Regions from separate parts of the Massilia forsythiae genome, predicted to be linked through region 3. Evidence: predicted binding sites of a transcription regulator. Region 3 holds the regulator's gene; each other region holds the start of a gene.

Region 1 (7,803 bases), 810 kb from region 3:
GCTGGCGCGCCTGTGCAACGCGTTCCCGAAATTCGCCTGGCTGAACCCGGAACCGGAACACCTGTGGCAATACCGCCAGTCGATCGCCATCGTGCGCCAGATCGTGGGCGAGCGCATGTTCCCGGTGACCATCGACGGGCTGGAGCGGGCGATGCGGCTGCTGGGCAAGTAAAGGCGCCCTACCCTTGTTCCACGCTGCTGCGGGCCAGCACCAGGCTGACGATGGCGGCCCACCAGTGCACCACCATCGCCGCCAGCAGGCCGACGCGCGCGAAGACGAAGCCGAGCGCCACGCCGGCGGCGAACACGCCCGCCGCCTGCACCAGCGCGGCGCGCTCGAGGCGGCGCAGCTGGTCCAGCGGCACGTGCGCCAGCACGAACAGCAGCGACACGATCCAGATCCCGAGCAGCGGCTGCAGCGCGGCGCGCAACAACAGCTCCTCGCCGAAGGCGGCGGCCAGCGCGATCAGGAGCGGATTGTGCCCGCGCAGGTCGAGGCGCCGGTAGCGGCGCTGCATGGCGGCGAGCGCGTAGTGCGCGTCCACCCGCCACAATCCATACACCAGCGCCCCGCCCACCAGCGCCAGGCCCTGGCCGATCAGCATCTGGTAGGCCGGCCTCACCGGGCCGGCGAACAGCGCGCGCAGCGGCGTGCCGCTGACGTGGATGATCACCAGGGCCAGGACGCCGGCGGCCAGGCTGGCCAGCAGCTGGGCGGCGAGGCCGATCGGCGGGCGGGTGGAAGATGGGACGTACAAGCGAGGGGGCATGGGCGATTTGATCCGGACCGTATCGACGCGCCATTCTAGCGTAGGGTAGACGGCATGTACTCCACGCATCCGATGACGGTCCGCCCCACGCAATCGTGCGTGGCCGGCGCTCTTGTAGAATCGGCGCATCGCCGTACATACACCGTTGAGCGAAAGGAACCTGCATGGCGCAATTGCAGGGCATCCTGGCCAGCCTCGCCTGGCCGTTCGCGATCACCGTCGCCTGGCTGGCGGGCGAGTTCGGGCAGCGCTGGAGCGGCCTGCCGCGCATCAGTTTTTATGGGCTGGCCGGCTTCGCGCTGGCCGCCGGCCAGCTCGGCGTGCTGCCGCCGGCCGGCGTCGGCAACGCGCTGCTGCTGGCCGACGTCGGCTTCGCCCTGGTGCTGTTCGAACTGGGTTACCGCATCAACCTGCGCTGGCTGCGCACCAATCCGTGGATCGGCATCGCCGGCCTGGCCGAGGCGGGCCTGACCGGCATCGCGGTGTTCCTGATCGCGCGCGCGTTCGGCGTGGCCGGCATCCATGCGCTGATGCTGGCGTCGCTGTCGATGGCGACCTCGCCGGCCACGGTGGTGCGCGTCATCAACGAACAGAAAAGCTCCGGCCAGGTCACCGAGCGCGCCCTGCACCTGTGTGCGCTGGACTGCGTGCTGGCGGTGTTCGCCTTCAACGCCAGCGTCGGCCTGTGGATCTTCCGCACCTTCGAGGACGTCGGCGACGCACTGTGGAACAGCCTGGCGATGCTGGGCGTGTCGGCCTTTGCGGGCACGGTGTTCGGCATCGCCGTGCCGGCCGTGCTGCGCCTGCTCGGCAAGATGACGCAGGATGCGACGGCGGCGTTCGCGCTGGCGGTGATCCTGCTGGTGTCGATGGCATATGCCCTCGGCCTGTCGCCGGTGGTGGCGGCGCTCGCCTTCGGCCTGACGGCGCGCCACCGCCGCGTCGCCTTCAGCCAGGCGCAGCGCAACTTCGGCGCCCTCGGCGAACTGTTGACGGTGGTGCTGTTCGTCTATGTCGCCTCCACGCTCGACTGGCGCCGGGTGGCGGCCGGCGGCGCGCTGGCGCTGGCGCTGGTGCTGATACTGGCGCGCCTGCTGACCAAGACCGCCGGCGTGACCGCGTTCGCCCACCTGTCCGGCATTTCCTGGCGCAAGGGCGTGCTCACCGGCGTGGCGCTGGCGCCGCTGTCGGTGTTCGCGATCCTGATGCTCGAGCACGCGCGCCACGCCGGCGTGCAGGTGGTCGAGGAATTGCGCGCGATGGCGGCCGTGACCATGCTGCTCGAAGTGTTCGGCCCGGTCATCCTGCAGCGGGCGCTGGCGTGGGCGCGCGAAATCCCCGCAACCGGTCCGGAAACGCCGCCGGACGCCCGCCCGGAGAACCGCCATGCCGCTTGAACCGTTCACGTCGTCCGAACCGCTGACCTTCGGCGTCGAACTCGAGCTGCAGCTGGCCAGCCTGTCCGACTTCGACCTGACCCCGGCCAGCACCGACCTGCTGCACCTGCTGAAACGAAAACCCTTTCCCGGCAACGTGACGCTGGAGATCACCGAGAGCATGATCGAGATTAACTCCAGCGTGCAGACCCGCCACGGGCCGCTGCTGGCGGAACTGGGCGCGATCCGCGACACGCTGGTGGCGGCCAGCGACATGCTCAACATCGGCATCTGCGGCGGCGGCACCCATCCCTTTCAACATTGGTCGGAACAGCGCATCTCGTCCAAGGCGCGCTTCCAGGAACTGTCGTCGCTGTACGGCTACCTGGCCAAGCAGTTCACGGTGTTCGGCCAGCACGTGCACATCGGCTGCGCCAACGGCGACGACGCGCTGTACCTGCTGCACGCGCTGTCGCGCTACATCCCGCACTTCATCGCCCTGTCGGCCTCCTCGCCCTTCGTGCAGGGCCAGGACAGCGGCTTCGATTCGGCGCGCCTGAACTCGGTGTACGCGTTTCCGATGAGCGGGCGGGCGCCGTTCACGCTGCGCTGGGACGATTTCGCCGGCGTCTATTTCGCCAAGATGGAACGCACCGGCATCGTCAGGAGCATGAAGGATTTTTACTGGGACCTGCGGCCGAAGCCGGAATACGGCACGATCGAACTGCGCGTGTGCGACACGCCGCTCAGCGTCGAACGGGCGGCGGCGCTGGCGGCCTACCTGCAGGCGATCTGCCGCCACCTGCTGCTGCGGCGTGCTGCGGCTGCGCCGTCCGACGATGCGCCGTCGGAAGACGCGCCGTCGGAAGACGATTACCTGGTCTACAACTACAACCGTTTCCAGGCCAGCCGCTTCGGCCTGGACGGCGTCGTCACCCATCCCAAGACCTATGCCTCGGTCCCGCTGCGCGACGACATCCTCGCCACCCTCGGCCTGCTGGAGCCGCACGCCCGCGCGCTGGACAGCCTGGACGCGCTGCGCGACCTGGCCGACGCCGTCACGCACGGCAGCGACGCTTCCTGGCTGCGCGAACAATACCGGCGCCAGGGCAGCGCCGAAGGCATGGTGAATGCCGCCATCGGGCGCTTCCGCGGCGAGTGGCGCACGCGCTAGCCGCCGGCCGCGGATGCAGCGGCGTCGGAGTGTCCGCTAAGGCCCGGTCAAACCAGGGCGGCTGCGGAAGACAGTGGTACCGGGGCCAGCGGCGCTGCCGCCGGCGAAGACGACGACTCCTCAGCCTTGCGTGGCGCCGCGCGCAGGAGGCGCGCCAGCAGCGGGCGCCTGGGCGCGACCGGCATGGCGCTGTCGACCAGGCCGGCCCATTTGGCGCTGAGTTGCTCGCAGGTCGCGCGCAGCACCGGATCGGCGTCTGGCAGGCGCGCCAGCGCGGTCAGGTGGCGCTCGATCACCGAGGCCAGCTTGACGCACGGCCCTTCGCTGCTCCTGGTCGTGTAGTGCGACATCAGGTGCAGCAGTGCCGCGACCAGCACGGCGTTCTGGTCGCGCGACGCGTTCGGCAATCGCAGTTCGTCCAGGTAATCATCGTCCATCGAATTCTCCCTCGGTTGGTCACGGCTCGGCTGTCTTGAGAATGATTCTCATTTAGATTATGCGTGGGAGTACGAGGCAAGGCAAGCGAATTCGCTGGCTTGTTGATCGAAAGCGAGTGATGGGTGGGATGGAATTACAGCCGCGTCTCGCGCGCAGCACGCAGGAATTCGTCCAGCACCGGCGTACAGTCGAGCAATTCTCCGCCGCCGGCGCGGTGGAATTCCGGGTGCCACTGCAAGCCCATCACGAAGGGCGCACGCTGGTAGCGGATCGCTTCCACCACGCCGTCCGGATCGGACATCGCCTCGACGTGGATGTCGCGGCCCAGGTCCTTGACGGCCTGGTGGTGGATCGAGTTCACCACCGCGCGCTGGTTCCTGGGGAACATCCCTGCCAAGGAAGAACCGGGCGGGAACACAATGTCGTGGCGGTGCGCGTCGTAGAGGTCGTGCACGTGCGGCCGGGACCCGGGCAGGTTGGTGGCCACGTCCTGGTACAGGGTGCCGCCGAAGGCGACATTGATCAGCTGGCAGCCGCGGCAGATGCCCAGCACCGGCTTGCCGGCGTCGACGAACTCGTGCAGGAGTTCGAGCTCGTACAGGTCGCGCGCGCGGTCGCCGTTCCACTCGGGCCGGGTCGGCGTTTCGGAATAGGTCATGGGCGACACGTCGGCGCCGCCCTGCAGCACCAGGCCGTCCAGGTGGCGCGCATAGTGGCGCAGGGTGATGTTGCTCGGATGCAGCAGACCGTTTGTATTCACGGTCGGCACCATGAACACCAGCACGTCGCGCGACATGACCCATTGCGCGATCGATTCTTCCAGGTATTGCAGGTTCTTGCTGCGCAGGCCGGTGGCGCCCGGCTCCGGGTGATAGATGCGCGCCGACACGCCGATGCGCAGCGTGCGCCGCATGAAATCGCGCTGGAAACGGTCGGTCAGCGCGCGCCAGCGCGATTGCAGCACGCGCCCCGCCAGGTTCCACGGCGTGTCGCTGCTGCGCAGGTAACGCGCCGCGCCGCCCCGGGCGCGCCGGTCGGGCACGCGCGCCGGGCCGCCGGGACCGGAAGGGGCTTCCGGATCGGGCGCGCCTTGCGGCTTGTCGATGTCCTCTGCCATGGCCCCACTATATCGCCGCCCATGGCCGCGCACGATTTGGATCGAGAAAAAATGTCGCTTCGACACAGACCTGCAGCCCTTCCCGCTCGCATCGGCCTTGCCGCCGGACGGCAAGGCCCCATCTTGGTGGGCGTCAAGCTGCGGCAAATCCTACTTGGCAAAACACGCAAACCCTTGCAAACTTCCGTACAACAGGCAAAAATACTGTATTTCCATACAGTCCTTTTTCTCGAGAGACGTGTTCAGGATGCCACTGATGGCTTCCAGTCCATTTTCGGGAGTCGCTTATTTTCCACGCGACAAGATAAAATGCGCACGCATTTGCAACCTCACGATCCAGCATGGCCACCAAGAAAAACGCAACCGACTATAGCGAATCATCCATCCGCGTCCTGAAGGGACTGGAACCCGTCAAGCAGCGTCCGGGCATGTACACGCGCACCGAGAATCCGCTGCACATCATCCAGGAAGTCATCGACAACGCTTCCGACGAGGCGCTGGGCGGCCACTGCAAGAACATCGCGGTGACGATGAACGCGGACGGCTCGATCACGGTCGAGGACGACGGCCGCGGCATCCCGGTGGGCATCCACCCGGAAGAAGGCGTGTCCACGGTCGAGATCGTGTTCACGCGCCTGCACGCCGGCGGCAAGTTCGACAAGGGCAGCGGCGGCGCCTACGCGTTCTCGGGCGGCCTGCACGGCGTCGGCGTGTCGGTCACCAACGCGCTGTCGAAACGCCTGGAGATCACCGTCTGGCGCAAGGACGAGGGCGGCAACGGCATCCACAAGCTGGTGTTCGCCGACGGCGACGTGATCGAGCCGCTGACGTCGGCTCCGCCCGAGCGCGGCGGCAAGAAGAACGGCACCCGCGTCACCGCCTGGCCGGACGGCAAATACTTCGATTCACCCAACATCCCGCTGGCCGAGCTGCAGCGCCTGCTGCGCTCGAAGGCCGTGCTGCTGCCGGGCGTCACCGTCACACTCACCAACGGCAAGACCGGCGACGTCCAGACCTGGCGCTACGACGAAGGCTTGCGCGGCTATCTCACCGAGGCGCTGGCGCAGACCGCGACCAACGGCCAGACCGTGATTCCGCTGTTCGAGGGCGCGCAGTATGCGGCCGCCGGCGACGAGGGTTTCGCCGAGGGCGAAGGCGCGGCCTGGGTCGTGGCCTGGACCGAGGAAGGCGCCGTGGTGCGCGAATCCTACGTCAACCTGATTCCGACGGTCAGCGGCGGCACCCACGAATCCGGCCTGCGCGACGGCCTGTTCGGCGCCGTGAAGAGCTTCGTCGAGATGCATTCGCTGCTGCCGAAAGGCGTCAAGTTGCTGCCGGAAGACGTGTTCGCGCGCGTCTCGTTCGTGCTTTCCGCAAAAGTACTGGACCCGCAGTTCCAGGGCCAGACCAAGGAACGCCTGAACTCGCGCGACGCGGTGAAGCTGGTGTCGACCTTCACCCGCCCGCCGCTGGAACTGTGGCTGAACCAGCACGTCGAATACGGCCGCAAGCTGGCGGAACTCGTCATCAAGCAGGCGCAGTCGCGCCTGCGCTCGCTGCAAAAGGTCGAAAAGAAGAAATCCTCGGGCGTGGCGGTGTTGCCGGGCAAGTTGACCGATTGCGAGTCGAGCGACATCGCGCGCAACGAACTGTTCCTGGTCGAGGGCGACTCGGCCGGCGGCTCGGCGAAAATGGGCCGCGACAAGGAATTCCAGGCCATCCTGCCGCTGCGCGGCAAGGTCTTGAATACCTGGGAAACCGACCGCGACCGCCTGTTCGCCAACAACGAGATCCACGACATCGCGGTGGCGATCGGCGTCGACCCGCACGGCCAGGACGATACCCCGGACCTGTCGAATCTGCGCTACGGCAAGATCTGCATCCTGTCGGATGCCGACGTCGACGGCTCGCACATCCAGGTCTTGCTGCTGACCCTGTTCTTCAAGCACTTCCCTGCCCTGTTCAGGAACGGCAACATCTGCATCGCCCGCCCGCCGCTCTACCGCGTGGATGTGCCGGCGCGCGGCAAGAAGCCGATCCAGAAGGTGTACGCGCTGGACGCCGGCGAGCTGATCGCGATCGAGGACAAGCTGAAAAAAGAAGGTCTGAAGGAAGGCGTGTGGAGCATCTCGCGCTTTAAAGGCCTGGGAGAGATGAATGCCGAGCAGCTGTGGGAAACCACGATGAATCCAGACACGCGGCGCCTGTTGCCGGTGGCCTACGGCGACTTCGGCGTGGCCGAATCGTCGGCACGCTTCAACATGTTGATGGGCAAAGGCGAAGCCTCGGCGCGCAGGGCGTGGCTGGAAGAGCATGGGAATGAGACCGAGGCGGATATCTGATCAAGAGGCGGTACGACGACGCATCCTATCCATGGGTCCCCGCCTGCGCGGGGACGACGGTTTTGAGGCCGCCGAACTAAGCACGTCGTCCCCGCGCAGGCGGGGACCCATGCTGAACATCGGAACTTGACGACGGCACCTTAGCCGCAACGCTCCCAGGAACCAAGAATAGTAAAACCATGACCCAAGCAAGCCTTTTCGAACAAGCAAGCGAACAACCGAGCGCCCCGGCCGACGACGCCGAAACGCTCACCCTGTCCACCTTCGCCGAGCGCGCCTACCTCGACTACGCGGTCTCGGTGGTGAAGGGCCGCGCGCTGCCGGACGTGGCCGACGGCCAGAAGCCGGTGCAGCGCCGCATCCTGTACTCGATGAACGAACTCGGCCTCGGCCCGACCGCCAAGCCGCGCAAGTCGGCCACCGTGGTCGGCGACGTGCTCGGTAAACTGCACCCGCATGGCGACCAGTCGGTGTACGACGCACTGGTGCGCATGGCGCAAGACTTTTCGCTGCGCTACCCGCTGATCGACGGCCAGGGCAACTTCGGCTCGCGCGACGGCGACGGCGCGGCGGCGATGCGCTATAC
Region 2 (7,803 bases), 160 kb from region 3:
CCTGGTAGCGCTCGTAGGCCTGCGTAAAGCCGAGGAACAGCAGGAACACGCCGGTGAACAGCACCGCATGGTGCGCCAGCAGCACGGTCGCGGCCAGGAAACCCAGGTGGATCAGCGACACCACGGGTGGCACGCGTACCGCCGATTCGCCTTCGACCGACGTGTCCAGCAGGCGCAGGTGGGGCCGCAGCAGGGCGACGATCACGGTGGCGTTGAGAAGCACCGCCAGCGCCGCGCGCCAGCCGAAGTGGGCGAACATGTAGGCGCTGTCCCAGCCCCAGGCGCCGGCCACCATCAGCACCGGCGGCGCGGCGTACGAGGTCAGGGTGCCGCCGATCGAGACATTCACGAACAGCACGCCCAGCGCGCCGTACTTCCACTTTTCCGGCATGCCGGGGCGGAACACCGAGGGCGCCAGCATCAGCGCCGCCAGCGTCATCGCCGCCGGCTCGGTGATCAGGGAGCCGGACAACGGCACCAGCGCCAGGCCGAGCCAGGCCTGGGCCAGTTCGTTGCGCACCGGGATCAGCTGCGCCAGCGTGCGCAGCAGCGTGCGCGCCGCTTCCAGCACCGGGCGCGAGGCCGCCACCACCATCACCACGAACACGAACAGCGGCTCGGTGTAGTGGCGCGACTCGGCGTACTCGATGGCCGAGGCGCCGCCGCCGAGCAGCGCCATGGCCAGCATCAGGATGACCGCCCAGAAGCCGAACACCACCTCGACCTCGCCCAGCAGGTGGAACAGGCCGGCATGGCGCGGGTAGCGGTGCGCCAGTTTTTCGAACTGGTGGGTGGAGAAGGTGTGCAGCAGGGCGATCACGAACAGGACCAGGCCGATCTTCTGGATAGCGGTGGTCATGCAAGGACTCCGGCGGGGGATGGAACGGTGAACGTCATGGTCGGGGATGCGGAAACGGATGGCTGCATTATTTCATTTTTTGCAGCAGGAGGCGGATGAAACCGTGCCGGGGCGCCGTGGACGCCGCTCCCTGCGTCCGCTCGCACCGGCCTACGGCAGCCTGGCGCCGGAGGTTTTCAGCAGGGGTTTTCCGCAATACGCTTCCAGGCTGGCGATGATCTGGCGCGCGGCGGCATCGTCCAGCCCGATCCCCCACGCGAATGTGCCTTGGGTGGTTCTCAACAGCAGTTTCTGGCCTCCCATTCCCAGCGACTTCAGCCTGGCTTCCTGGCTCAGCATGCCGGGATTGCCGAGGATGTCCAGCGCCCGGATGTCGCTGCAATGGAGGATCAAGGTCGCGTCGGTGGCCGATGTGGAATTCCTGGTGACGACGAGCCGTTCGTCCACCAAGAGGTTGCGATAGAGGAGCAGACACGCAAAGACGAACAGCACCAGCAGGAAGATGCAAGGCAGGATGGCCGCGGTGCTGAAAAGTTCCCCGGTTTTCACGAAGCTGGCGACGGTGCTTACTGCAATGAAGAGAAAGACGGGCGCCGTCCAGAGGGCGGCAAACGCGCGCGGCGGTGGGCAGGACAGGTGCAGCGCGTCCCTGGAAGCGGTCATGGTGCAGCGGCCGATACGGCGGGCCGTCATGTTCGTGAATTCCATTTTGCGTCGTATCAACGGAAGCGGTGTAGATGACTGTACTGTAGATATATCTCCTCGGCAATAATTGCATGTGCCGCGCCACGCAGCATCATATTGCCGATCACTGGTTCCCTGTCCACTTTCGAGGTCATCCGATGCTTTCCAAAAAACGTCCGCTGCCGGTGCTACTGTCCGCTTGTCTCGTGTGCGCTGTAATAACGGCATGTTCCGCCAAGACGGCCGAGGAAAAAGGCGCGGCGATGGCAGGCGAGAAGCTCGACATGGCGACCGGCATCGGCAATACGCTGCAGCAGAAGGGCAGCCGCGCCGGCGAGTCGATCGCGGGCGGCGTCGGTGTCCTGATCAAGGGAATGGAAAAAGGCGTGATGAAGTCGGGCAGGGCGATCGTCGTCGAGCCGACGCTGGCGATGGCCGGCTTGAAAATAACCAGGGTGCAGGACAGCGTGGACGCACAAGGTGCCCAGCCCCACAGCCTGGATGCGTATCTGGTATCGGATGCGGACGTCGACGGCATCCTTCAGGTGTCGATGTTCGATGCGCTGGACAGGGAAATCGGCCGCGCCAGCGTGCGTATCGCGCGCCATGCCAATGAAGCGAAATACGAAACGGTTCCACTCGACGTGCAGGTGGATCGTTCCGCCATCCGCAAGCTGGCTTTCGCTTTCAAGCAAGCGACGTCCGGCTGATGCAGGCCAAGACAGGTTCGACCGGCGTACGGTTCCAAAAGATAAACCTTGCCAAAAGCTGATGAGAATAGTACTGTATGTTTATACAGTATTTCTTCGCATCATCTATGAATAGCTCAGATTCAACATCTGTAGCACCGGAATCTCTGCATCCGTCGCTCTGGCGCGCCTCGCAACTGGCGCGCTCCGGCACGCGCTGCATCGATACCGGCCACGCGGCGCTGTCGGCGCAATTGCCGGGCGGCGGCTGGCCTACTGGCAGCCTGGTCGACCTGCTGCTGCAGCAGCCCGGCATCGGCGAAATGCGCCTGCTGCGGCCGGCGCTGGCGGAAGTCGCCGCACGCCGCGTGGTGCTGCTGCAGCCGCCGCATCCGCCCCAGGCGCTGGCGCTGGCTGCGCTGGGGGTGGCGCCGGCGCAGCTGATCTGGCTGCGCAGCGAGCGCAGCGCCGATGCGCTGTGGGCCGCCGAGCAGGTGCTGCGCAGCGGCAGTTGCGGCGCGCTGCTGTTCTGGCAGGGCCATGCGCGCAGCGACAGCCTGCGCCGCCTGCACTTGGCCGCGCAGGCCGGAGAAACCCTGTTCTTCCTGATGCGTCCGCTGGCCGCCGCCCAGGATGCCTCGCCGGCGCCGCTGCGGCTGGCGCTGCGCCCGCAGCCGGGCGGCCTCGAAGTCGCTTTTCTCAAACGCCGGGGACCGCAGCGTGACGCGCCGCTGTTCCTGCCCCTGACCTCTCACCTGCTGCGACGCCATGCGCCTCTGGATCGGACTGCACCTGCCCCGGCTACCGCTCGAGGTCTTCAATCCACGCTGGTGCACTGACGCCGGCAGCGTCGTGCTCGAGCGGGAGCGCGTGCTGGCGGCGTCCGACGCTGCGCTCGGCGCCGGCGTGCGCCCCGGCATGCGCCGCGGCGGCGTGCTCATGCTGCTGCCCGACGCGCAGGTGCACGAGCGCGCGCCGGCGCGCGAGGCCGAGGCGCGCCAGGCGGTGGCGCTGGCGCTCTTGCAATACACGCCGCAGGTGGCCGAGGCCGAGGAAGCCACGCTGCTGATGGATGTCGGCGCCAGCCTGCGCCTGTTCGGCGGCATCCACGCGCTGTGCGCGCGCGTGCGCGCCAACGTGGGCGCGCTCGGCTTCAGCGCCTCGCTGGCCTGCGCGCCGACCGCGCGCGGCGCCTGGCTGCTGGCGCGGGGCTGCGCCGGCCGGCCGCTGCGCATGGCCTCGCTGGTGCGGCGCCTGGACCGCCTGGACGTGCTGCTGGCGCCGCCGGCGCGCGCCCATGCCGCCTGGTTCGAGGGCATCGGCTGCGCCACGCTGGGCGAGCTGCGGCGCCTGCCGCGCCCCGGCCTGCAGCGGCGCTGCGGCGGCGCGCTGCTCGACCTGCTCGACGCCGCCTATGGCCTGGCGCCGGAACTGCACGAGTGGATCGCGCCGCCCGCCACCTTCCAGGCGCGCCTGGAACTGTTCGACCGCATCGAGGACGCCGAACTGCTGCTGGCCGGCGCCCGTCGCTTGCTGCTGCAACTGACCGGCTGGCTGTGCGCGCACCAGCTGGCGGTGGAGCGCGTCACCCTCGAGCTGGAGCACGAACGCGGCCGAGTCGCGCGCGCGCCGACCTGCATCGAGGTGGCGCTGGCGGAACCGGCCTGGCGCGACGAGCACCTGGTGCGCCTGCTGCGCGAGCGCCTGGCCAAGCTGGCGCTGGACGCGCCGGTGATCGGCCTGTGCCTGGCAGCGGATCGGGTGCAGCCGATGGCGCCGCCCAGCGAATCGCTGTTCCCGGAGCCTGGCGGCACTGAGCAGGACCGGATGCGCATGCTGGAACTGCTGGCGGCGCGCCTGGGCGCGGACAACGTGCTGCAACCCCTGCCCAAGGCCGATCACCGGCCCGAGAATGCCAACGTGTGGGTACCGGTACGCGCGCTCGGGCAGGGATCGGGGGGCGCTGGTACGGCTGGCGCGACGGGCGGCGCGGCGGGCGGGCGCCTGCGCGAGAGGATGCAGGAGCGCGCCCACGGCCGCGCCGCCGAGGCCGGCCTGCCGCCCGACGTGATGAGTCTGCCGCGTCCGACCTGGCTGCTGGCCAAGCCGGTCGCGCTGCTGATGCGCGACCATCGGCCGTTCTACGGTTCGCCCTTGCGCATGGCGTCCAACCCAGAGCGCATCGAGGCTGGCTGGTGGGATAGTCCGCAGACGCGCGACTATTTCATCGCCGAAGGGCAGGATCACACCTTGTACTGGGTCTATCGGGAGCGTATCGGCGCCGAGGACAGCGAACCGCGCTGGTTCCTGCACGGGCTGTTCGGCTGACGATGGTCACGGATGCGCCCGGTCATGTCATCAAGTTGACACGGTGCCGTGCCATGATGGCCCGTCTCTTCCTGCTTTTGCAATTTCTTGGGATTGTCCGCCGGCCTCACGCCCGGCGGATTTTTTTTGCCGGATGCGCCGGCGCAGGCTCAGACGGCCAGCGCCTCGTCGTCCAGCGCCAGCATCTGCCGGTCTTCATCGCGCAGCGACTGGCCCGACAGCACGCGCGTGATGACGGCGGCACCGACGCCGCTGGTTTTCAGGTATTCGACGGCGCCGATGGTGCCGGCCTGGCGCTGCACGATCAGGCCGTGGCGGACGGTGCAGTCGTCGAATTCGATGCCGCGCTGGTTGACACGGCTTTCAGTGCGACGGTCGGTATGCTGGATCATGGCGGTTTCCTCATGTGGACCGGTGCAGTGTGAACCGCGCCGCAAGACGCCGCAGTCGGCGCAGTGACCGCAGCCATGTAAGAGTCGATTACCCGCCGAGGTCGGACCAGACACGCATGCAACTTGGCGCAGGTGCGCAAGCGGCGCCGGCTTGCACGCGCCATCGATCCGGTGCAGAGTAGCGCCTTTGCAAGAATCGTCAACATCGCAAGGATGGCAATGCTCACCGAACGCATGGATTTCCAGGGCCCGCACGGCAAGCTCTCGGCCAAGCTGGACGCACCCGACGGCACGCCGCGCGCCTATGGCGTGTTCGCCCACTGTTTTACCTGCAGCAAGGACGTATTGGCCGCCACCCGCATTGCCCAGGGCCTGGCCGAACGCGGCGTGGCCATGCTGCGCTTCGACTTCGCCGGCCTGGGCGCCAGCGCCGGCGATTTCGCCGACACCAATTTTTCCTCCAACGTGGACGACCTGGTGGCCGCCGCCGGCTTCCTGCGCGAGCGCTTCGCCGCGCCGGCACTGCTGGTCGGCCACAGCCTGGGCGGCGCGGCGGTGCTGGCCGCCGCCCACCGCATTCCCGAATCGAAAGCGGTGGTGACGATCGCCGCACCCAGCGATCCACGCTACGTGGTCGACAAACTGCTGTCCGGGCACCTCGACACCATCGCCCAACTGGGGGAGGCGCGCGTGCGCCTGGCGGGCCGCAACTTCAACATCCGCCAGCAATTCGTCGACGACGCTTCCGGGCACCGCCTGCACGAGCGCATCGCGCAACTGGAACGCGCGCTGATGGTGATGCACGCGCCGCAGGACGACACGGTCGACATGGCCAACGCCGGGCGCATCTTCGAGCTGGCGCGGCACCCGAAGAGCTTCGTGTCGCTGGACGGGATCGACCACCTGGTCACCGGCCGCGACGACGCCGCCTACGTGGCCGCCATCATCGCGGCGTGGAGCGCACGCTACCTGGACGCGGCATAGACGGCGGCATCACCCATTTGCGCGGGGACGAAGCATGACTCACGGCGTCACGTAATCGTCCAGCTCCTTGATGCGCTGTCCGGCGCGCCGCTGCATGCAGCCGAGCACCGCCACGTTGCGCATCGTGCCGCCCGCGTATTTCTCGAACACCGCGTCGCAATCGGCTTCGCGGAACTTGATCCACATGCGCTGGGCCGCGACCAGCTTGGTCCTGACCCTGGGCGGCTGCGCCTTGAGCACGCGCTGGTAGGTGAGATTCAGCGTCGCTTCCATCTGCTTCTGCTCGCTCGCCGCGCACTGGTTCATGTCCACCGTGGTGGTGGCGTTCTTGCAGTCCAGCGCAAAGGCGGGGGAGACACATGCGCACAGCGCCAGCAGGGCCGCCGCGCGCAGGCCGCGCATGCTGTCGTGTATCGATCGTTTGCTCGTCATCGTCCTCTCCAATGCAAGGCCGCCAGGGGACCGAACGTTCCGGCGCCGTCGCGGCTGTTGTATGCTTTTTGAAATTCTAACCACAAGGACCAGCATGCACCGTTCAGTTCGCCCGATGACCGCCGCCATCCTCGCTGCCACGGCATTCGCCGGCGCCGCCGTTCTGCCCGCGCCTGCATTTGCCCAAGCGCAGGCACCGGCAACCGCGCCGGCCAGGGCGCACCAGGATGCACAAGCAGCCGAGCGCCGCGTCGACCGGCTGGCGGCAAGCTTCTACGACCTGCGCGCGCGCTTCGATCCGCTGCTGTTCGCCACCGCCAACGGCGACAGCCGCTACGACGACCAAATCGGCATGGCGATCGCGCCGCAGGTGCGCAAGCGCTACCTGGCCGACAACCGGCGCCTGCTGCGCCAGCTGCAGGCCATCGACCGCACGCGCCTGGCGCCCAAGGCCCGGCTGAACTACGACATCCTGGCCTTCGAGATCGCGCGCCAGCTGGACTTCGAGCGCTTTCCGGAACACCTGCTGCCGCTGAACCACTTCGACAATATCCCCAGCACGCTGGCCAACTACGCCGGCGGCACCGGCTCGCAGCCGCTGGGCACGCCAGAGCAGTACCGCGCCTACCTGCACCGGCTGGAGCAGCTGCCGGCCTGGATCGACCAGGCCATCGCCAACATGCGGGAAGGCGTGCGGACCGGCGTGGTGCAGCCCAAGGCGATCACCAGCAAAATGCTGGCGCAGTTCCGCCAGCTGCGCAGCGCCAGGTTCGAGGAGAGCGTGTTCTACGGCCCGGTCGCGCGCATGCCGGCCGGCTTCGCCGAGCAGGACCGGCGCGCGCTGACGGCGGGCTACGTCCAGGCCATCGTCGCCATCCAGGCCGCGCTCGACCGCCTGTGCACCTATCTCGAACGCGATTACCTGGCCGCCGGCCGCGCCGGCGCCGGCTACGGCGACTTGCCCAACGGCGCGGCCTGGTACCGCGCGCGCATCCTGCACAACACCAACCTCGACCTGGCACCGCGGCAGGTGCACGACCTCGGCCTGAAGGAAGTGGCGCGCATCCAGGGCGAGATGGCGGCGCTGGCGCCGCGGCTCGGCTACGACGGCCCCCTGAACCGCTTCCCGCAATGGGTGGCGGCGCAGCCGCGCTTCAAGCCGTTCACCAGCGAGCAGCAGGTGCTGGAGCGCTACCGCCAACTTTACGCGACCGTGCAGGCCAAGTTGCCGGCCTATTTCACGCTGCTGCCCAAGGCGCAGCTGGACATCCAGCTCGAACCCGAACTCACGCGCGCCACCGCCTCCGACCACTACACGCCGGTCGCCGCCGACGGCTCGCATCCGGGCGTGTTCTGGGCGGTGGTCAATGACCCGAAGGATTACGGCATCGACGGCATGTCCAGCCTGCTGCTGCACGAGGGCGTGCCCGGCCAC
Region 3 (7,803 bases):
GTGTACGCCACCCGCCTCAAGATGGGTGAGTACCTGGCCGACAAGATCCGCAAGGAGATCCCGGTCGAGGAGATCGACGTGGTGATGCCGATCCCGGATTCGTCGCGTCCGGCTGCGATCCAGCTGGCCTTGAAACTGGGCGTCGAGTACCGCGAAGGCTTCATCAAGAACCGCTACATCGGCCGCACCTTCATCATGCCGGGCCAGGGCATGCGCAAGAAATCGGTGCGCCAAAAACTCAACGCCATCGCCGCCGAATTCAAGGACAAGAACGTGCTGCTGGTCGACGACTCGATCGTGCGCGGCACCACCAGCCGCGAGATCGTGCAGATGGCGCGCGAGGCCGGCGCGCGCAAGGTGTTCTTCGCCTCGGCCGCGCCGCCGGTGCTGTACCCGAACGTGTATGGCATCGACATGCCGACCCGCGACGAACTGATCGCCCACGGCCGCACGGTCGAGGAAGTCTGCCGCGAGATCACCGCCGACCGCCTGGTGTACCAGGACATCGCGGCGCTCAAGCAGGCGATCATGGACGTCAATCCGGAACTGACCAGCGTCGAGGCCTCGTGCTTCGACGGCGTGTACATCACCGGCGACGTGACCCCGGCCTACCTGGACAAGCTGGAGAACCACCGTCACCAGTCGTCCGGCAAGTCGTCGGAAGACCTGGTGCGCACCCAGTTGAACCTGAATCCGCCGGTCGCCGCGGAGTAAACGGCGCCGTCGTCCCCGCGAACGCGGGGACCCATGCCGATTCGATCGATATCGGCGCCGTCGTCGTAACCGGATGATTTCGCCGTCAACAATCACCGCGTGGACGGGGAACCCGCCCACACTACTTACCATGACCGAACAAGCGAATTACGGCTTCACCACCACCATCCTGCACAATGATCGCCGCAAGCCGATCGAACAACACTCGCTGCACAAGCCGATCCACACCTCGGTCGCCTTCGGCTACACCGACGCGCGCCAGCTGGCCTCGGTCTTCCAGGGCAAGGAACCCGGCTTCCGCTACGGCCGCCAGGGCAACCCGACGGTGGCGGCGCTGGAAGACAAGATCACCAAGATGGAAGACGGCACCGCCACGCTGTGCTTCGGCACCGGCATGGCCGCCATCGGCGCGCTGGCGCAGGCGCTGCTGCGCGAGGGCGACCACGTGGTGTCGTCCGCGTTCCTGTTCGGCAACACCAACAGCCTGTGGAACACGGTGGCGGGGCAGGGCACCGAGGTCGACTTCGTCGACGCCACCGACGTCGCCAACGTCGAAGCGGCGCTGAAGGACAACACGCGGCTGGTGTTCGTCGAGACCGTCGCCAACCCACGCACCCAGGTGGCCGACCTGGCGCGCATCGGCGCGCTGTGCCGCGCGCGCGGCATCCTGTACGTGGTCGACAACACCATGACCACGCCGTATTTGTTCCGTCCCAAGGCGGTGGGCGCCGGCCTGGTGGTCAATTCGCTGACCAAGTCGATCGGCGGGCACGGCATGGCGCTGGGCGGCGCCCTGACCGACACCGGCCTGTTCGACTGGAGCGCCTTCCCCAACATCGCCCCGAATTTCCGCCGCCTGGCGCCGGCCGCCCAGGGCATGGCGCAGCTGCGCGCCAAGTCGCTGCGCGACTTCGGCGCCTCGCTCGGGCCGGAAGCGGCGCACCACATCGCGGTCGGCGCCGAGACGCTGGCGCTGCGCATGGAGCGCACCTGCGCCAACGCGCTGGCGCTGGCGACGATGCTGGAAGCCGATGAGCGCGTCGCGGCCGTGCACTACCCGGGCCTGGCATCGCACCCGCAGCACGCGCTGTGCGGCGCGCTGTTCCGCAGTTACGGTTCGCTGTTCTCGTTCGAGCTGAAGGACGGCATCGACTGCTTCGACTACCTGAACCGCCTGCAGGTGGCGATCCCGGCCAGCAACCTGGGCGACACGCGCACGCTGGTGATCCCGGTGGCGCACACGATCTTCTTCGAGATGGGGGCGGAGCGCCGCGCCAGCATGGGCATCGCCGAATCCCTGATCCGGGTGTCGGTCGGCATCGAGGATACCGACGACCTGCTGGCCGATTTCGGCAACGCCCTGCAGGGCTGAATCCCGCAGCGCCGGTTTCGTAAAATCCGGTAAAGCGGCCGCTGCGGCGGCGCTTGCCGGTTGAGCCGTGGCCCCGCCCGGGTTATGATCGTGGCATCGTTTCCATTGCCGTCCGCGCCACCTTACGCCATTCCGCCCATGAAAATTGCCCTGTTGTGCGCCGCGCTGCTGTTCACCGACGCGGCGCTGGCCGACGAGCTGGCCGACGCCGATGCCCTGTTCGCCAAGAAAGCCTATCCGCAAGCGCTGCAGAAGTACACCAAGCTGGCGAATGCCGGCAACGTGACGGCCCAGCAGCACCTGGGCGAAATGTATTTCTACGGCGAAGCGGGCAGCGTCGACATGGCCCAGGCATCGCTCTGGTTCGGCAAGGCGGCTGCCAAGGGCAACGCGGTGGCGATCGCCTCGCTCGACCTGATGAAGCAGCGCGCCGCGCGCCGCGCCGACCTCGATTACTGGATCGTCAAGTATGACGGCTCGGACCTGCGCACCGACGAATACCGCTGCCCGGCGCCGCGCTTCCCGGCGATGTCCAAGATCAACGAGGAAATCGACCGCTACAGCGCGCGCATGCAGGCCTGGCAGGCCTGCCACAACCGTTTCGTCCAGTACCTGAACGGTTCGATGCCGCTGACCAAGCGCATCCCGGACGACATCGCCAAGCTGCTGACCAAGGACGAGATGGACAAGGCGACGGCGCACCTGGCGGACGTGGGACAGCGGATCTCGGAAGACACGCAGGTCGGCGGCAAGCTGGTGGTGGCGGATTTCACGGCATGGCGCACGGCGACCGAAGCCTACGTCAACGAGCACAACGAGATGGTCAAGAATGCGCCGCCGCCGGAGAAGGAGGAGCGGAAGTGAGGTTTGATGCGCCGCTGGTAACAATCATGCGATGCGTATGAACGTCGTCCCCGCGCAGGCGGGGACCCATACATCGCCAATGATGGTAGCTCAGCATGGGTCCCCGCCTGCGCGGGGACGACGTGCTGTGTTGCCCGCTATCGCTTCAATGGCGAAGAGCAGCGTGGATCAATGCCACGAACGCAGCAGTCCCACCGCCAAACCTTCCAGCACGAACTCGTCCGTATTCGGATCCACCGTAATCACCGGGAACTCCGGATTTTCCGGCAGCAGCTCGATGGTCGGACCATTCTGGCGGTAGCGCTTGACGGTGACTTCCTCGCCGATGCGGGCCACCACGATCTGGCCGTTCTTGGCGCTGTCGACCTTCTTGACGGCCAGGAAATCGCCGTCGCAGATGCCGGCATCGCGCATCGACCAGCCGCGCACCTTCAGCAGGAAGTCCGGCTTGGCCGAGAACATGGCCGGGTCGACGGAATAGGTGGCTTCGACGTGTTCCTGGGCCAGGATCGGCGAGCCCGCGGCGACGCGGCCGACCAGCGGCAGTGCCATCAGCAGCGCCGGCGGAATGGCCGGCAGCGGGATCGGCGCGGATACCGCCGGCACGGCCGACGGCGGCGTGCCGCCGAGCAGGCGGATGCCGCGCGAGGTGCCGGGAGAAATTTCGATCGCGCCTTTGCGCGCAAGGGCTTGCAGGTGTTCCTCGGCGGCGTTGGCCGAGCGGAAGCCAAGCTCTTGCGCGATTTCGGCGCGGGTCGGCGGGAAGCCGGTGTTGTCGATGGCTTCCTTGATCAGGTTGAGGATCTGTTCTTGCCGTGCGGTGAGCTTAAGCATGGGGGTGCGAGTGGGTATGAGGACAGACTGTATTTTTGTACAGTATGGCGTGGCGTGCAAGGGAAATTACACAATTGGCGCATCTTTTTTGCGCAGTCGCAGCAAGGAAGCGGTAAAAAGCGGGCTTATCACGAACGATAAAGCGATTGAGCGGTTGACTTTTTGCAGTTATAATAGCGGGCTTTCCCTTCCCACACTCGTCTTGACGCCGAGGTGGGCATTTGTTTAAACGTCCTCAAGGAGTGTTGCATGCGTCATTATGAAATCGTGTTTATCGTCCACCCGGACCAGAGCGAGCAGGTCCCGGCGATGATCGAACGCTACAAGACCACGGTCACCTCGCGCGGCGGCCAGATCCACCGCGTCGAAGACTGGGGCCGCCGTCAAATGGCTTACCAGATCCAGAAGCTGCCGAAGGCGCACTACATCTGCATGAACATCGAGTGCGACAACGAGACCCTGGTCGAGCTGGAAACCGCATTCAAATTCAATGATGCCGTGCTGCGTCACCTGACCGTGAAGATGAAGAAGGCCGAGACCGCGCCGTCGCCGATGATGAAGTCGGTCCAGCGCGAAGACGCAGCCAAGACCCATCGCGCCGAGCAGTCGGCCGCGCCGGCCGCCGCTGCCGCTGCCTGAGTAACGGGCCGACGCGCACGGGGTGAACGAGCTGTCGCTGGTTGCCAGCATCACGGAACGCGACACCCTGCGCTATACCCCGGCCGGCATTCCGATCGTCGGCGCGATCCTGCAGCACGGGTCGCAGCAGATGGAAGCGGGTGTGCAGAGGCAGGTCGAGTTCGAGATCACCGCGGTCGCCGCGGGCGAGATTTCGGGCCGCTTCGCCCACGCCGAACTCGGCGCAGTGCACCGCTTCACGGGATTCCTGGCCAGGAAAAGCCGTCACAGCAAAGCCCTGGTGTTTCATATCATTGATTTCAGTGCCGCCTAGCCGATCCAAGATCCAAGCGCGCACGTTTATATAGATACAGGAGCCAAAAATGGCATTCGGTAAAAAGTTCGACAAAAACAAAGCAAAAGAAAAACTGAAGCGCAAACAGCAGAACCCGCTGTTCAAGCGCAAGAAGTTCTGCCGCTTCACCGCCGCCGGCGTGGAACAGGTGGACTACAAGGACGTCGACACCCTGAAGGACTTCGTCCAGGAAAACGGCAAGATCATGCCGGCACGCCTGACCGGCACCAAGGCGCACTACCAGCGTCAAGTCGACACCGCGATCAAGCGCGCGCGTTACCTGGCCCTGCTGCCGTACACCGATCTGCACAACGCTTAATCGCGGTACGCAGTCAGAGAACCTGGAGAATAATATGCAAGTCATCCTGCTGGAAAAAGTCGTCAACGTCGGTAACCTGGGCGACGTGGTCAAGGTCAAGGACGGTTACGCGCGTAACTTCCTGATCCCGCAAAAAATGGCCCGCCGCGCCACCCAATCGGCCGTGGCCGAGTTCGAAGTCAAGCGCGCCGAGCTGGAAAAGGCCGCCGCCGAGAAGCTGTCCGCTTCGCAAGCCCAGGGCGAGAAGCTGAACGGCATGACCGTCACCATCGCCCAGAAGGCCGGCGTCGACGGCCGCCTGTTCGGTTCCGTGACCAACTTCGACATCGCCGAAGCCCTGAGCAAGCAAGGTTTCGCCGTCGAAAAGGCGCAAGTGCGCATGCCGGCCGGCCCGCTGAAGACCACCGGCGAGCACCCGGTTGCCGTCGCGCTGCACACCGACGTCGTGGTTGACGTCACCATCGCCGTCGTCGGCGAAGCAGCCTAAATAAATCGTCGTTCCATCAGTCTCGCAACTGATGCCGTCGTCCCCGCGCAGGCGGGGACCCATGCCGAGTAACCGAAGTCTCGCTGTCGAATACACCCTGGTGTGTCCGATGTAACGAGTTCCGGTGTTCAGCATGGGTCCCCGCCTTCGCGGGGACGACGCATTTGAAGTCGTCGAAAAGCGTCGTTTTTGGTACGCAAAAAACGTCGTTTTTATTTTTAGAAACTCACCAATCTTTTCAGCGGCCGGTGTCTAACGGGTATAATGCCGGCCATGAACACCCCAGCAGACCCGCAGATCGAGTCGCTCCGCATTCCCCCGCATTCCATCGAAGCAGAACAGTCCGTCATCGGCGGCCTACTGCGCGATAATGCGGCGTGGGACCGCATCGCCGACTTCATGCATGCGGAGGATTTCTACCGCTACGACCACCGGATCATCTTCGAACAGATGGTCCGCCTGATCAACTCGGGCAAACCGGCCGACGTGATCACCGTCTATGAGGCGCTGGTCCAGCTCGGCAAGGCCGACGACGTGGGCGGCCTCCAGTACCTGAATGCGATGGCGCAGAACACGCCGTCCGCCGCCAACATCCGCCGCTACGCCGAGATCGTGCGCGACCGCGGCGTGCTGCGCCAGCTCATCACCGTCGCCGACGAAGTCTCGGGCAAGGCCTTCAATCCGCAGGGCGCCGAGGTCAAGCAGATCCTCGACGAGGCCGAGTCGCGCATCTTCGCGATCGCCGAGCAGGGCGCGCGCGGCGCCCAGGGCTGGCTGGCGGTGCAGCCGCTCCTGACCCAGGTGGTGGAGCGCATCGACGAACTGTACAGCCGCGAAAACCAGGGCGAGATCACCGGCGTGCCGACCGGCTTCATCGACCTCGACCGCATGACCTCCGGCCTGCAGGCGGGCGACCTGGTGATCGTGGCCGGCCGTCCGTCGATGGGCAAGACCGCGTTTTCCGTCAACATCGGCGAGAACGTGGCGATCGAGGCCGGCTTGCCGGTGGCGATCTTTTCGATGGAGATGGGCGGCACGCAGCTCGCCATGCGTATGCTCGGCTCGGTCGGCCAGCTCGACCAGCACCGCCTGCGCACCGGCAAGCTGAACGACGAGGACTGGCCGCGCCTGACGCACGCGATCCAGAAGATGAACGATGCGCAGGTCTTCATCGACGAGACCCCGGCGCTGAACCCGATCGAGATGCGCGCGCGCGCGCGCCGCCTGGCGCGCCAGTGCGGCAAGCTCGGCCTGATCATCGTCGATTACCTGCAGCTGATGCAGGGTTCCAAGCCGGGCGACAACCGCGCCTCCGAGATTTCGGAAATCTCGCGCAGCCTGAAGGGCCTGGCCAAGGAACTCGGCTGCCCGGTGATCGCGCTGTCGCAGCTGAACCGCTCGCTGGAACAGCGCCCCAACAAGCGTCCGGTGATGTCCGACCTGCGCGAATCGGGCGCGATCGAGCAGGACGCCGACGTCATCATCTTTCTGTACCGCGACGAAGTCTACAACCCCGACTCGCCCGACAAGGGCACCGCCGAGATCATCATCGGCAAGCAGCGTAACGGCCCGATCGGCGCCATTCGCCTGACCTGGATGGGCATGTACACCAAGTTCGGCAACTACAGCGGTAGCCTGTCTATATACCAGGGCGATTGAGCCGCGACACCACGACCACGGCGACGCACTCCGCGGCGCCGCGGCCCACCAAGAAGAAGTCCCCAAGAGATCCAGAAACGGAGAAAACCATGTTTGGACGCCTGATGCCCACCGAGGGCAAGTTTTTCGACCTGTTCAACCAGCACGCCGCATTGTGCGTGAAGGGCGCGCAAGAGATGGTCGGCCTGATGACCAACTTCGACGACCTCGAAAACCGCACCCACGCCGTGGAAAGCCTCGAAAAACAGGCGGACAAGATCACCTACGCCACCGTCGACCTGCTGCACAAGACCTTCATCACGCCGCTCGACCGTGACGACATCCACAAGCTGATCACGCGCATGGATGACATCCTCGACATGATGGAGGACGCCGCTCAGACCATCTCGCTGTACGACCTGCACGCCGTCACCCCGGAAGCCAAGCGCCTGGCCGAGCTGTGCCTGGCCTGCTGCGAAAAGGTCCAGCAGGCGGTCGGCATGCTCAACAACATGGACAATGCCCAGAAGATGGTCGCGATCTGCGAAGAGATCGACCGCCTGGAATCGGACGCCGACCACGTGATGCGCGCCGCCATGTCC
Region 4 (7,803 bases), 1.4 Mb from region 3:
CCATGGCTTGCTGGATCACCGCTTCGTTCTGCGGGTAGGACGGGATACGGATGGCCGACACGGTGCCAGCAGCGTACGACGTGGCCGACGATCGCGCGGGCGCCGGGTCGGCCGTGCGGCCGGAGCTTGCCCACGCAACCGGATCCGGCGCGCGCCCCGCTCCATCACCGGCATCGGCCGGAACGCCGGGGCCACCGGCGTGCGCCAGCCCCAGAAATGGTCGTCCTTGCCCTTGAACATGTCGGCCAGCGCATTCTGCGCCGCTTCCAGTTCGGCCGCCGGCGGCGCGGCCGTGGTGGTGAAGGTGATCAGGCCGCCGGCGACCTCGCGCGTGCCGGTGGCGCCGACGGTGGTGTCGGCGCTCTGCACGCCCAGGAAGTGGGTCAGGTGGAATTCGCGCGGGCCGGTGTCGACGTTCGCGCGCGACAGGCGCACGGCACCGGGCATCCAGTAGTACACCGGCGGCTTGCCCTCGCGCTGCAGTTCGTCGTTGTGCAGGTCCGGCAGGAACAGCAGTTCATACTGGCCGGCCTTGATCGCCTGGAAACCGCCGGCGAACAGCGGCCCGACTGCGTTGGTCATCGCACACCTCCGTTCTTTTGCATGCTCTGTTGGTCAGGGCGGCCGCACGGCCGCCGGAGCGAGAAACGATGCTAGCAGGGAGGCGGCGCGGCTTCGCGGCCATGGCAATCGAGCGGTCGATCGTGTGATTCGACGCAAATGCCGGTACGGGACGCGGTGCAAAAACGCGCGGGCGGGAGTCGAATGGAGCGTCCTGGAGCACGCCAGGCACGGGGCTGCCAGACGGCGGCCCCATGGGAAGAACGGCCGCGGCTTAGGCCTTGGCTTCGCCGCCCAGCGCCTCGACCAGGTCGGACAGCATCTTCGACAGTTCGCCGGTCATCAGCATCATGTCGTTGTCGAAACGCTCGTCGTCGCTGTAGGTGATGGTCTCGCCTTCCTTGATCACGTCGAGCGGCTTGATGCTCTTGATCGCCAGCGATTCGGTCAGCACGAAGGAAATGCGGCTGTTCCAGGTCATGGCCAGGCGCGTGCACTGCTTGCCGCCGGCGATGTGGCGGCGGATGTCTTCCGGATCCAGCGAATGTTTTACGTAGCGCACCGTGGCCTTGCTCTCGCCGGTGGCGCGCAGTTCGGTATCCTGGTCGATGGTGAAGTTGTAGGGCGCCTCGTCGGTTTCCAGCCAGGTGGTCATCATCGCCACCGGCGAGCTCTGCACGCGCAGCGATTCCAGCGGCATCTTGTCGATGCCCTTCAGCAGCAGCTTGATGACGTCGTCGGCCTTGTTCGGGCTGGCGGCATCGACCACCAGCCAGCCGTTGACCGGGTCGATCCAGGTGAACACGTTGCCGCGGATCGAGAACGCGCGCGGCAGCAGCTCGTCGGCCACGCGCTCCTTGAGTTCCTTCATCGCCTTTTTACCGGGCGCGAAGCCTTGCTGCTCTTCCATTTCCGCCGCCTTGGCCTTGGCGACCTGGTTGATCACCGAGCTCGGCAGCAGCTTCTTTTCCGTGCCCAGCATCATCAGCATCTGCTTGTTCACCACGTGCACCAGGTGTTCGTTGGCGCGCGGCGAATCCCAGCCCTGCTGTAGCAATTCATTGCTGTTGGCGGGCACGAAGGCTTGCGGACGCAGCGCTTCTTCCATTTGCTCGGGGGTGAACGCCCATGGCGCGGGCAGGCGGTAGATCTGCAGATTCTTGAACCACATAACTTGGCTTTCTCGGGTCAGTATTTCAGGGGAACGACATTTTACACGCTGCCGAACGGCAAAAATCCAACGGCAGCGCAGGCTTTTTCAAGGTGTTGCCGGTTCGTCAAAACCGGTTTCTTCGGCCGCTTTCAGCCGAACAGGTTCAGCTGCTCGACCTGCTCCGACTCGCCCAGGCGCACGCCCACGCCCAGCAGGCGCACCGGGCGGCCGGCGCGCAGCCAGCCGGTTTCCAGCAGCCGGATATACGTCTCCATGTCCGGCGCACGGCCGACGCATTCGACCGTGGTCTGCTGGAAGTCGGAAAACTTGATCTTCACGAACAGCTTGTTGATGAACTTCTCGCAGCCGGCCCGCTTGATGCGCCCCAGCAGGTGCTCGAACAATTCGGGCAGCAGCGCCACGCAGGCCGGCAGGTCGGGCACGTCCGGCGTATACGTTTCCTCGGTGCTGACCGACTTGCGCTCGCGCGACGGTTTTACTTCGCGCACGTCGATGCCGCGGCACAAATCGTGCAAACGCTCGCCGAAGGAGCCGAAATGCCGGCGCAGGTCCGCCATGCTCCAGCCGCGCAGGTCGGCGCAGGTGTGGGCGCCCAGCCGGTTCATCTTGGCGGCCGTCACCTTGCCCACGCCGAACAGCTTTTTTACCGGCAGCGCCGCCACGAAGGCATCGACCTCGTCCGGCCGCACCAGGAACAGGCCGTCCGGCTTGTTCCAGTCGCTGGCGATCTTGGCCACGAACTTGTTCGGCGCCACGCCGGCCGAGGCCGTGATGCCGACGGTCTCGAAGATCCGTCGCCGGATTTCCTGCGCGATCAGGGTGGCGCTGCCCTTGCAGTGCGGCGACGCGCTGACGTCGAGGTAGGCCTCGTCCAGCGACAGCGGCTCCACCAGTTCCGTGTAGTCGCGGTAGATGTCCATGATCTGGTGCGAGGCGATCCGGTACTTTTCCATGTTGGTCGGGATCACCAGCAAGTCCGGGCACAACTTGACCGCCTGCGCCATCGCCATCGCCGAATGGATGCCGTAGCGGCGCGCCTCGTAGTTGCAGGTGGCGACCACCCCGCGCCGGTCAGAGCTGCCGCCCACCGCCAGCGGCCGGCCGCACAGCGACGGATCGTCCCGCATCTCGACGGACGCGTAGAAACAATCGCAATCGCAGTGGATGATCTTGCGGACAGGGACGTTCACGGTGGTGCGGTCGCGCCGGCATGGGCGACTACTGTAATTGCATACAGTATCGATGAGAACGGCGTTTCATGCAAGACCGCAGCGCCGCCGCAGGGGTCGGAGCCCGGTTTTCGCGGGTGGGCTCTGACCCCGGAGCCGGCGGCATCCGCCTACCCTTGCAGGCGCTGGCGATGCGCACCGGGGTCAGGGTCGTTTTAAAGGCAACACCGGGCTCTGACCCCTCTACTGGGTGATGCTGGAGTAGCTGCAGGCCTTGACCACGTTCGGAACCGGATCGCCGAACACGGCGTTCGAGCAGGCGGTCGAGCCGGTGAACACGCGCGAGACGTAGGTGGCGCCGGCGCCGTAGCGCACTTCTCTCGTGCCGCTGAAGGCGCAGGTGCCGTTCTCGTCGGCACAAGCGGTCCAGGTGGGCGTGACGGTCACGCTCGAATAGCTGCACGACTTGACCACGTTCGGGGTCGGGTCGCCGAACACGGCATTGGTGCAGGCGACCGAGCCGTTGACGGTCTTGCTGACGAAGGTGGTGCCGGAGCCGTAGCGTACTTCGCGGATACCGCTGAACGAGCAGGTACCGCCTTCGCTGGCGCACGCGGTCCAGGTCGGCGTACTCGGCGTCGTGGTGGCACTGGTGCCCAGCGCGGCGTTGACGGCCGCCGCCGCGTCGACGATGCCGGCGCCGCAGCCGCTGCAGGCGGCCGGAAAGGCGCGCGCGGTCGATTTCAGTTTCGCTTCGACCTCGTCCGGCGTCAGGTTCGGATTGGCCGACAGCATCAATGCCGCCACGCCGGCCACGTGCGGGGCCGCCATCGAGGTGCCCTGGTAATACGCGTAGGTGTCCGCGGCCGGGGTCGTGTTGCCGCCGTTGAGCGTGGACAGGATGCCGCCGCCGCTGCTGTCGCCGCCCGGCGCCGCCACGTCGACCACGCTGCCGTAGTTCGAGTAGGAGGCCTTGCCGCCGCTGCGGCCGACCGCCGCCACCGCGATCACGCCGGCGCAGTTGGCCGGGCTGGTGCTGCCGGCGTCGACGTTCGCATTGCCGGCCGCGACCACCACCACCGCGCCGCGCGAGCGCGCGCCGTTGATGGCGTTCTGCGTGGTGGTGTCGCAGGCGCCGCTGCCGCCCAGCGACAGGTTCAGCACCCGCGCTTTGTAGGGAGCGGCCGGGACGTTGGCGACGGTGCCGCCCGAGGCCCAGGCGATGGCGTCGGCGATGTCCGAGGTATAGCCGCCGCAGCGGCCCAGCACGCGCGCCGGCACGATCCTGGCGTTGTAGGCGATGCCGGCCACGCCGACGCCGTTGTTGGTCTTGGCGGCGATGGTGCCGGCCACGTGGGTGCCGTGCCAGCTCGACAGCGTGTCCATGGCCGGCACGCCGGCGCCGCAGCTGCCGGCCGGCGCCCAGTCGCCGGGGTCGCTGGCATCGGTGTCGCGGCCGCTGCCGTCGTTGGCGATGGTGGTGTCGGAAATGAAATCGTAGCCCGCCAGGATCTGGCCGGCGAGGTCGGCATGCGGACGGTAGCCGGTGTCGATCACTGCTACGTTGACGCCGCTACCGGTCGACTTGTCCCAGGCGGCCGCCACGTTGATGCCGCCCTTGGCCTCGAACAGGTCCCATTGCTGGCTGTAACTCGGGTCGTTGGGGGTGGCCAGCGGCACCATGATGCGGTCCGGCTCGGCGTACTGGACGTCCGGATCGCGCGCCATGAGTTCCGCCGCCAGCTGCTTCGCTTCCACCAGCGTCATGCTGCGGCTCAATTTGAGCACGTTGGCGCCGTTGACGGTGGCGCGCAGCGCGCTCAGGGTGGCGCCGAAGGTCTGGCCGGCGCGCGCGAGCAGGGCCTGGCGCGCGGTCGAAATGGCGCCGGCGGCGATGCCCCTGGCGGCATTCGTGTCGGCATCCTTGTAGCGCACGATCAGGCGGTCGGTCTGGGTGACGAACTGGGTGGCTTGCGCCGGCGCCTGGCTCGGCTGGCCGGCGCTGGCGGCCAGCGGCGCGAGCGCCGCCATGGCAACGGCGCACAAAGTAAATGCGGAAACAATCTTGCGGTGCTGCTTCATGCTGGTCCTTTCCTGGTCGATTCACCCTGGATTTGGTTCCAGGGAGCAATCTCTTTTTGGTACATACGTGGCAACCGGACCACGAAGCCTAAAGGAAAGCGAACTCGACAGGACCGAATTCAATGCGCATAGCGAGAAAAAATTTTTGGCGATTGCGTGATTGACAACAAAATCCGCAAAAATGGATGAAAAAAGGCGCTCCATGGAGCGCCCTTCCAGCGATTCTGTATCTGGATGACAACAGCGTCATGGCCCATATCGTACTACCGCGCCATGACGCTCCTCCATCGCTGAACTTATTGCGTGGCGGCGGTCACCGCTGCCGAGGCGTCGACGATGCCCACGCCGCAGCCGCTGCACGATGCCGGGAAGGCGCGCGCGCTCGACTTGAGCTTGGTTTCCACCTGGTCCGGGGTCAGGTTCGGGTTCTTCGACAGCATCAGCGCCACCACGGCGGCCACGTGCGGAGTGGCCATCGAGGTGCCCATGTAGCTGGCATAGCTGTCGGCGCCCGGGCCCTTGGTGCCGGCGTTCAGGGTCGACAGGATGCCGCCGCCGGTGCCGCTGTCGCCGCCCGGGGCCGCCACGTCGACGATGGTGCCGTAGTTGGAGTAGGACGCGCGGCCGCCGGCGCGGTTGGTGGCGGCGACCGTGATCACGCCGCTGCAGTTGGCCGGGTTGCTGTTGCTGGCGTTCTGCGCCTCGTTGCCGGCCGCGACCACGACCACGGTGCCGCGCGAGCGGGCGCTGTTGATCGCGTTCTGGGTCGTGGTGTCGCACCTGCCGCTGCCGCCCAGCGACATGTTGATCACCTGGGCGCGCGAGGCGATCTTGGTCACGCCGGACACGGTGCCGCCGGACGCCCAGATGATGCCGTCGGCGATATCCGAGGTATAGCCGCCGCACTTGCCGAGCACGCGCACCGGCACGATCTTGGCGCCGTAGGCGATGCCGGCCACGCCGCTGCCGTTGTTGGTCAGCGCGGCGATGGTGCCGGCCACGTGGGTGCCGTGCCAGCTCGAATTCGAGGCCGGCTGGCCGGCGCCGCACTCGCCCGCCGCGGTCCAGTCGCCCGGATCCTGGGCATCGCTGTCGCGGCCGTTGCCGTCGTTGGACACGGCGGTGTCGGAAATGAAGTCGTAGCCGGCCACGATCTGGCCGTTCAGGTCGGCGTGCGGGCGGTAGCCGGTGTCGATGACGGCCACGCGGATGCCGGTGCCGGTGGCCTTGTCCCAGGCCGCCGGCACGCGCATGCCGCCGGTGGTTTCATAAAAATCCCACTGCTCGGTGTAGCGGCTGTCGTTCGGCGTCAAAAGCGGATGCATCATGCGGTCCGGCTCGGCGTACTCGACCGTGCTGTCGCGCGCCATCAGCTCGGCCGCCACCTGGGCCGCCTCGGACAGCGAGGTCTTGCGGCTCAACTTGAAGATGCGGGCGCCGGTGGCGATCTTGTGCGATTCGCTGAGCAGGAAGCCGAACTGCTGGCCGGCGCGGTCGACGATGGCCTTGCGCGCGGTCGACAGCGGCGCCAGCGCGCCGGCGGCGGCACGCGCCACGGTGCCGTCGGCGCCGGCCACCACCGGTGCCGTCTCGTCCTTGTACTTGACGATGATGCGGTCGGTCTCTTCGACGATGGCCACGCCGCGCGCGACGGGTGCGGCCGGCTGGTCCGCAGGGACGCCTGCGAACGCGGCGCCTGCGCCGAGTCCGAGAACGGCGGCGGCGCACAGTTTCAACACTACCGGGTGTTTCGATTGCTTCGACTTCATGTTTGTTCCTTTTTTTGAGAAAAACACAAAAGTACAGTTTCCGCAGGCATCCGCCGGATGCCCGAGATCTCGTTATACGGCGCCGTCACCGGGCGCCGCTCGTCCGTCTTGAAGCGGACGATCCAGAGTAACGCCAAGCAAGCAAATGTGGACGGAATTCACATTTGAATTCGATGCTTTTACAACACAAAGGGCCTTTGGTAGCGCTAAAACCTATTTTGTTTGGAGAAACCTCAACTCAACAAAACAAGATATTGCTCTAAAAAATTAAATATTTAAACAATTGGCCATTTCAGATACGCGCGAAATGTCACAAATGTCTGTATGTGGGCGATGGCGACACGCGCTCGAACGCCGTCGTGCGCGCAGCGGCGGCAGTGCTGCGGCAGCAACCCGTGCAAGGCAAAAAAAAGGCCGCGATCGCTCGCGGCCCTGGTCGTTCACGCTGACGCGTCGATCAGAAATTGCCCTTGAACTGCACACCGTAGGTGCGCGGTTCGTTGGTGAAGCCGGTCAGGTTGTTGAAGTCGATGGCGCCGGTGATGCGGCGCTGGTCGAGGATGTTGCGGCCGAACGCCGCCAGTTCGTACTTGCCGCCGGCCCAGTTATAGCCCACGCGCAGGCCGCCTTCGGTCAGCGGCTTGCCGGTGAACTCGGTCGCCTCGTACAGGAAGAAATTGATCTTGGTACGGTACGACCAGTCGGTGTAGACGAAGAACTCGCCGTCGCCGACCGGTACGCCGTAGCGCGCGCTGGCGTTGACGATCCACTTCGGCGCCTGCGGCAGCGGGTTGCCGTTGATCGAGACCAGGCCGTTGGCGGCGGTCGGATCGGTGATCGTGCACTGGGCGCAGCGGGCCACGGTCAGGCTCGGGTCGTCGATTCTGGTGAAATTGTAGCTGGCGCTGGCGGTCAGGCGCAGGGCCGGGCTGACGATGCCTTCGATGTCGAACTCGGCGCCCTGCCCCTTGCTCTTCTTCGCGTTGATCAGCTTGGTGACGTTCGAGTTGCCGCCGACCACGGTCAGCTGCTGGTTCTTGACTTCGAA

Evidence for each region. Region 3 encodes LexA, which represses DNA repair genes until DNA is damaged. Its sites were predicted from a motif close to ACTGTATNNNNATACAGT; they were not measured.
Region 1: the regulator LexA is predicted to act here: its motif matches at 5,079-5,096, upstream of HH212_RS11420 (DNA topoisomerase IV subunit B).
Region 2: the regulator LexA is predicted to act here: its motif matches at 2,326-2,343, upstream of imuA (translesion DNA synthesis-associated protein ImuA).
Region 4: the regulator LexA is predicted to act here: its motif matches at 2,956-2,973, upstream of dinB (DNA polymerase IV).

What each region holds. Positions count from the first base shown of each region.
Region 1 is NZ_CP051685.1:2,650,641-2,658,443, reverse strand. It holds gene HH212_RS11450 (vWA domain-containing protein) at 1-172, shown strand, start outside; gene HH212_RS11445 (CPBP family intramembrane glutamic endopeptidase) at 180-770, opposite strand; gene HH212_RS11440 (cation:proton antiporter) at 935-2,167, shown strand; gene HH212_RS11435 (YbdK family carboxylate-amine ligase) at 2,157-3,320, shown strand; gene HH212_RS11430 (hypothetical protein) at 3,368-3,757, opposite strand; gene HH212_RS11425 (gamma-glutamyl-gamma-aminobutyrate hydrolase family protein) at 3,892-5,022, opposite strand; gene HH212_RS11420 (DNA topoisomerase IV subunit B) at 5,217-7,217, shown strand; gene parC (DNA topoisomerase IV subunit A) at 7,397-7,803, shown strand, end outside.
Region 2 is NZ_CP051685.1:3,305,266-3,313,068, forward strand. It holds gene HH212_RS14195 (putative Na+/H+ antiporter) at 1-859, opposite strand, end outside; gene HH212_RS14200 (hypothetical protein) at 1,010-1,567, opposite strand; gene HH212_RS14205 (hypothetical protein) at 1,702-2,253, shown strand; gene imuA (translesion DNA synthesis-associated protein ImuA) at 2,361-3,071, shown strand; gene HH212_RS14215 (Y-family DNA polymerase) at 3,001-4,560, shown strand; gene HH212_RS14220 (hypothetical protein) at 4,710-4,952, opposite strand; gene HH212_RS14225 (alpha/beta hydrolase family protein) at 5,172-5,936, shown strand; gene HH212_RS14230 (lysozyme inhibitor LprI family protein) at 5,976-6,368, opposite strand; gene HH212_RS14235 (DUF885 domain-containing protein) at 6,463-7,803, shown strand, end outside.
Region 3 is NZ_CP051685.1:3,460,984-3,468,786, forward strand. It holds gene purF (amidophosphoribosyltransferase) at 1-714, shown strand, start outside; gene HH212_RS14810 (cystathionine gamma-synthase family protein) at 845-2,086, shown strand; gene HH212_RS14815 (SEL1-like repeat protein) at 2,225-2,950, shown strand; gene lexA (transcriptional repressor LexA) at 3,119-3,784, opposite strand; gene rpsF (30S ribosomal protein S6) at 4,034-4,423, shown strand; gene priB (primosomal replication protein N) at 4,446-4,736, shown strand; gene rpsR (30S ribosomal protein S18) at 4,786-5,076, shown strand; gene rplI (50S ribosomal protein L9) at 5,111-5,563, shown strand; gene HH212_RS14845 (replicative DNA helicase) at 5,837-7,222, shown strand; gene HH212_RS14850 (DUF47 domain-containing protein) at 7,312-7,803, shown strand, end outside.
Region 4 is NZ_CP051685.1:2,100,888-2,108,690, reverse strand. It holds gene HH212_RS09125 (hypothetical protein) at 16-582, opposite strand; gene HH212_RS09120 (recombination-associated protein RdgC) at 836-1,732, opposite strand; gene dinB (DNA polymerase IV) at 1,864-2,925, opposite strand; gene HH212_RS09110 (S8 family peptidase) at 3,148-4,986, opposite strand; gene HH212_RS09105 (S8 family peptidase) at 5,283-6,755, opposite strand; gene HH212_RS09100 (TonB-dependent receptor) at 7,213-7,803, opposite strand, start outside.